2 linked regions of the Saccharothrix espanaensis DSM 44229 genome follow. The protein of the gene in region 2 interacts with the protein of the main gene of each other region in a pairwise test. Links are inferred from orthologs where the notes say so. Each region holds a gene or a part of one and is shown on either strand. Other genes may lie near its edges.

Region 1 (2,873 bases), 6.3 Mb from region 2 along the record:
CGACCCGCGCGCCCGGGGCGGGATGCCCGACCTCTACGCCTACGCGCACGCCCTCGGCGAGCACAAGCGCCGTGAGCCGGGGGACGACGTGATGAGCAACCTGATGCGCCACGACGTGGCCGTGGAGGAGTTCGAAACACTGTTCTGGCTGTTCTCGGTGGCCGGCAACGAGACCCTGCGCAACGGCATCCCGGGCGGCTTGATCGCCCTCATGCACCACCCCGACCAGTACGAACACCTCAAGCGCGACCGCTCGGCGCTGCCCCGCGGTGGAGGAGATGCTGCGCTGGTGGACGCCGGTCATGCACTTCCGGCGCACCGCCACCACCGACACCGAACTCGCCGGCGTCCCGATCACCCGAGGCGACAAGGTCGTCGTCTGGTTCACCGCCGCCAACCGCGACCCCCACGTCTTCCCCGACCCGGACCGCTTCGACGTCACCCGCGACCAGGTCGAGCACCTCTCGTTCGGCCACGGCCCGCACTTCTGCCTGGGCGCCCACCTGGCCCGCGTCCAACTGCGCGCCCTGTTCACCGCCGTCCTCGACCTCCCCGGCCGGCTCACCCCGACCGGCCCCCCGACCCGCCTTCGCTCGAACTTCCAGAACGGGGTCAAGAGCCTCCCGGTCCGGCACCAACTAGGCTCGTCACCGATACAGAGATGGTCTGACTAGGGAGCGTCACGTGGCGGTCATCGAGCAGGTCGGCGCCCGCGAGATCCTGGACTCGCGAGGCAACCCCACCGTCGAGGTAGAGGTGGCGTTGGACGACGGCACGCTGGAGCGCGCCGCCGTGCCGTCGGGCGCGTCCACGGGTGAGCACGAGGCGGTCGAGCTCCGCGACGGCGACGCCAAGCGCTACCTGGGCAAGGGTGTCGAGCGGGCGGTCACCGCCGTGCTCGACGAGATCGGTCCCGAGCTGGTCGGCATCGAGGCCGTCGAGCAGCGGGTGGTGGACCAGAAGCTGGTCGACCTGGACGGCACGCCGGACAAGTCCCGCCTGGGCGCGAACGCCATCCTCGGCGTGTCGCTGGCCGTGGCGAAGGCGGCGGCGGCGTCCTCCGGGCTGGAGCTGTTCCGGTACGTCGGCGGGCCGAACGCGCACGTGCTGCCGGTGCCGATGCTCAACATCCTCAACGGCGGCGCGCACGCCGACACCGAGGTGGACATCCAGGAGTTCATGATCGCGCCGATCGGCGCGGAGACCTTCCGCGAGGCCCTGCGCTGGGGCGCGGAGGTCTACCACTCGCTCAAGTCGGTGCTCAAGTCCAAGGGGCTGAGCACCGGGCTGGGCGACGAGGGCGGGTTCGCGCCCGCGCTGTCCAGCAACCGCGACGCGCTGGACCTGATCCTGGAGGCGATCGAGAAGGCCGGCTACCAGCCGGGCCGGCAGATCGCGCTGGCGCTGGACGTGGCCGCCACCGAGTTCCACAGCGACGGCGCGTACACGTTCGAGAAGCAGAAGCGCAGCGCCGAGCAGATGACCGGCTACTACGCCGAGCTGGTCCGGGACTACCCGCTGGTGTCCATCGAGGACCCGCTGTCCGAGGACGACTGGGACGGCTGGGTGCGGCTCACCGCCGAGCTGGGCGAGAAGGTCCAGATCGTCGGCGACGACCTGTTCGTCACCAACCCGGAGCGGCTGGAGGAGGGCATCTCCCGCCGGGCGGCCAACGCGCTGCTGGTGAAGGTCAACCAGATCGGCACGCTGTCCGAGACGCTCGACGCGGTCGCGCTCGCCACCTCGTACGGCTACAAGTCGATGATGTCGCACCGGTCCGGCGAGACCGAGGACACCACCATCGCCGACCTGGCGGTGGCGACCGGCGCGGGCCAGATCAAGACCGGTGCGCCCGCGCGCGGCGAGCGCACCGCGAAGTACAACCAGCTCCTGCGGATCGAGGAGGCGCTGGGCGACGCGGCGCGCTACGCGGGCGACCTGGCCTTCCCGCGGTACACGCCGGAAAGCTGATGGCGGATCGGGAACGGGGCTCCCGGCGCGGCGCGAAGGCCGCGTCGGGAGCCCGCCCTGACCGCTCGCGGTCGACCAGGTCCACCCGGTCCGAGTCGGACCGGGCGACCGGGTCGGGCGCGCGCGCGGCGAGCACGAGCGGCGGCGGCAAGGTCCGGTTCGGCCTGGGCGAGTCGCGGCGCGGCGCGCGGTCGGCCCGGTCGGCGCGGCTGGCCGAGCAGGCGCGGGCCACCCAGGCGGCACGGGCGGCGCGGGCCGCGCGGCCCCAGTCGCGGGCGCGGTCCCGGGAGGGCACCGGCGGCGCGTTCGGCATGACCGGCACCCGGCGGGCCGCCCTGCTGGCGATGGTGGTGTGCGCGCTGGCGCTGAGCATCGCCGTGCCGCTGCGGACCTACCTGGCCCAGCGCGAGGAGCTGCGCGGCGTCACCGCCTCGCAGGAGACGCTGCGCGCCGAGGTCGGCCAGTTGGAGCAGCGCAAGAAGGAGCTCGCGGACCCCGCGCACCTGGAGGCGGAGGCGCGCCGGCGGCTGCACTACGTGCGGCCCGGCGAGACGCCTTACGTGGTGCAGCTCCCGGGTGACGCGCAGCGCAAACCCGAAGACGAGCGACCGGCCGCCGCGCCGGCCGCGGACAAGGCCTGGTACGAGCAGTTGTGGGATTCGGTGGCGGCGCGATGACGGTCAGCGACGAGGATCTGGCGATCGTCGCCGAGCAGCTCGGACGCGCCCCGCGCGGCGTGCGGGCGGTGGCGGCACGCTGCCCGAGCGGGCACCCGGCGGTCGTGCGGACCAGCCCTCGGCTGGAGGACGGCACGCCGTTCCCGACCCTGTACTACCTGACCTGTTCGCGCCTGAACTCGTACGTCAGCCGGCTGGAAGGTGCCGGTCTGATGAAGGAGATGA
Region 2 (3,055 bases):
CGCGGTGAACGCCCCGCCGACCACGTCCACGACGGTGAGGCACACGCCGTTCACCGCGATCGAGTCGCCGTGCTTCGCGTCACCGGTCACCAGCGGACCCGCGATGGTGACCCGCGCCGCGTCCGGCAGGTCGGTCACCGCGACGACCTCACCCAACTCTTCGACGATCCCGGTGAACACCGTTCCTCCTCTACCGCCCCGAGGCCGGCACGGCGGAGATCCGCACGTCCGGCCCGCACATACTGACCTGCTCAACGACCAATCCCACAGCGTCGGTGATGGTCGACACCCCCGCGTCCCGCAGAGCGGTCGGCCCGTCCCCCAGCAGCTTCGGCGCGAGGTAGGCCAGGACCCGGTCGATCCGGCCGGCGCGCGCGAAGGCACCCGCCAGCGTAGGCCCGCCCTCCACGAGCACGTCCACCGCTCCCCGCGCGCCGAGTTCGGCCAGGACCGCGTCCGGGTCGTGCGTCCGGACGTGCAGCGTCTCCGCCTCGCCGTCCAGGACGTGCGCGCCGGGCGGCAGGTCGCTGGTCCCCACGACCACCCGCAACGGCTGCCGGGTCACGTCTGTTCCCCGCGCGGTGAGCCGGGGGTCGTCGGCGCGGACCGTGCCGGTGCCGACCACGATCGCGTCGATGGTGGTGCGCAGCGCGTGCACCTCGGCCCGGGACTCGGGCGAGCTGATCCACCGGCTGGTGCCGTCCGCGGCGGCCACCCGGCCGTCCAGGGTGGCGGCGTACTTCCAGGTCACGTGCGGCCGGCCGGTGCGGGCGAAGTGCAGCCACGCGCGCAGCGCCTCGACGTGCGTCGGCAGGTGCACGACCTCGACGCCGGCGGCGCGCAGCACGTCGGCTCCCCCGGCGGCCTTCGGGTTGGGGTCGGCGTTGGCGAACACCACGCGGGCGACCCCGGCGTCGACCAGCGCGGACGTGCACGGCGGGGTGCGGCCGTGGTGCGCGCACGGTTCGAGGGTGACCACGGCGGTGCCGCCGCGGGCCCGGTCACCGGCTTCGGCCAGCGCGCCGATCTCGGCGTGCGCCCCGCCGGGCGGCTGCGTGTACCCGGTGCCCACGAGCGCGCCGGAGGGGTCCAGCACGACCGCGCCGACCGGCGGGTTCGGGCTGGTGGTGCCGTGCGCCCGCGTGCCCGCCTCGACGGCCAGGGCCATCGCGCCGGACCACGCGAGGTCGTTCACGGGCGGTGCCGGGCGGCCTGCGCGCGCAGCCGTTCGACCGCCTGGCCCGGGTCGGCGGCGTCGTAGACGGCGGACCCGGCCACGAAGCAGTCCACCCCGGCCTCGGCGGCCTGCTCGATGGTGTCGGCGTTGATCCCGCCGTCGATCTCCACGACCAGGGTCAGGTGGCCGGTGTCGACCAGGCGGCGGGCGGTGCGGACCTTGTCCAGGACGTCGGCCATGAACTTCTGGCCGCCGAAACCGGGCTCGACCGACATCACGAGCAGCGTGTCGTAGTGCTTGAGGACTTCGGTGTACGGCTCGATCGGCGTGCCGGGCTTGAGCGACAGACCGGCCTTCGCGCCGGCCGCGCGCAGGTCCTTCGCGAGTCGCACGGGGTCGGCGGCGGCTTCGACGTGCACGGTCACGTTGTACGCGCCGGCCTCGGCGTACCCGATCGCCCAGCGGTCCGGGTCGTCGATCATCAGGTGGCAGTCCAGCGGGATGTCCGTGGCACCCAGCAGCGACTTCACCACCGGCAGGCCGAGCGTCAGGTTGGGCACGAAGTGCGCGTCCATGACGTCCACGTGCAGCCAGTCCGCGCCGGCGACGGCGGCGGCCTCGTCGGCGAGTCGGGCGAAGTCGGCGGACAGGATGCTCGGGGCGATCATCGGCTGGTGGACCACGGGTGGTCAGTCTAGGGTTCCGCGATCACCCGGACCTCCCGGGGAGTCGTATTTCGCTCCGGCTGCCCGTTCGCGGGGTTTTCGTGTTCCGCGGATCTTTTCCGACTACTCACGCGGGTAGTTCCCCGGGGACCCGTCCGGCGATTACCTTCGGGACGGGCAGAACTGGGGAGTGCTGGGGATGAAAGCCGAATTCAGTCACAGGATCGCACTGGTGACGGGCGCGTGCGCGACGCCGGGCGCGGCGGTCGTGGAGGCGTTGGGCCGGCGGGGCGCGCTGGTCGCCGCCGTGGACGGCGACGGGGCGCGGCTGGCCGACCTGGTCGAGCGGTTGCAGGGCACCGGCCTGCGGATCGTGGGCCGGCAGATCGACGTGACCTCCGGCGCGGCGGTGGACGCGCTGGTCGACCAGGTGGAACGCGAGTTCGGGCCGATCGACGCGCTGGTCACCACGGCCGGCGAGCTGCGGCCGGGCCCGGCGCTGACGGTCTCCGACGCGGACTGGGCGCACTGCTTCGCGGTGAACGCGGACGGGGTGTTCCACGCCTCGCGCGCGGTCGCCGCGCGGATGGTGGAGCGCCGGCACGGCACGATCGTCATGGTCGCCGCGCACCCGGTCGCGGTGCCGCGCACGAGCATGGCCGCCTACGCGGCGTCCCGGGCCGCCGCCGTCACCTACACCGAGCACCTGGCGGTCGAGATCGCGGCGCGCGGCGTGCACTGCGCGGTGGTCGCGCCGGACGACCCGCGCCGGGTGGTGGACGAGGTGTGCTTCCTGCTCGCCGACACCGTCCCCGGCAGCGCCGTACCCGCGTGACCGCCAGTACCCGCCAGACCGGGGACCCGGCTACACCTCGGCGTGCTCCTGTTCGAGGGCGAGGCGGGCCAGTTCGACCCGCGAGCAGATCCCGAGCTTCTTGAAGATGCCCCGCAGGTGGTAGTTCACCGTGTGCGGGGACAGGAACAGCTGGCGCGCCACCTGGCGGTTGGTCAGGCCCGCGCCGACCAGCCGGGCGAGGTCGCGCTCCGGTTCCGACAGCCGCCGCCAGTCCTCGCCGGACGTGCCGGGCGCGGTGCCGCCCGAGGGGGGCGGCGCGTCGGTCCGGCGGCGCAGCCGGGCCGCCTCGGCGTCCGCGCCCATCCGGTCGAAGATCCGCAGCGCGGCGGTCAGGGCGGCGTCCGCGCGGTCGGTCCG

The links.
Region 1: the proteins of rpe (region 2) and eno interact in binary tests that used the Escherichia coli proteins (3 or more experiments, as listed by UniProt). The link is inferred for Saccharothrix espanaensis DSM 44229 from one-to-one orthologs.

The regions. Positions count from the first base shown.
Region 1 is NC_019673.1:744,856-747,728, forward strand. What follows is about bases 26-2,827. They hold eno (phosphopyruvate hydratase), read left to right. Parts: upstream 26-684; coding sequence 685-1,971; downstream 1,972-2,827. Other genes in these bases: BN6_RS50365 (cytochrome P450), read left to right, coding at 303-674; BN6_RS48370 (FtsB family cell division protein), read left to right, coding at 1,971-2,648; BN6_RS03645 (DUF501 domain-containing protein), read left to right, coding at 2,645-2,827. Also shown: more of BN6_RS03645, read left to right, coding at 2,828-2,873. UniProt on the Escherichia coli protein: Catalyzes the reversible conversion of 2-phosphoglycerate (2-PG) into phosphoenolpyruvate (PEP). It is essential for the degradation of carbohydrates via glycolysis.
Region 2 is NC_019673.1:7,032,238-7,035,292, forward strand. Bases 19-3,002 are described here. They hold rpe (ribulose-phosphate 3-epimerase), read right to left. Parts: upstream 1,846-3,002; coding sequence 1,192-1,845; downstream 19-1,191. Other genes in these bases: BN6_RS30310 (riboflavin synthase), read right to left, coding at 19-180; ribD (bifunctional diaminohydroxyphosphoribosylaminopyrimidine deaminase/5-amino-6-(5-phosphoribosylamino)uracil reductase RibD), read right to left, coding at 191-1,168; BN6_RS30325 (SDR family NAD(P)-dependent oxidoreductase), read left to right, coding at 2,075-2,677; BN6_RS30330 (helix-turn-helix transcriptional regulator), read right to left, coding at 2,708-3,002. In the rest of the region: more of BN6_RS30310, read right to left, coding at 1-18; more of BN6_RS30330, read right to left, coding at 3,003-3,055. UniProt on the Escherichia coli protein: Catalyzes the reversible epimerization of D-ribulose 5-phosphate to D-xylulose 5-phosphate.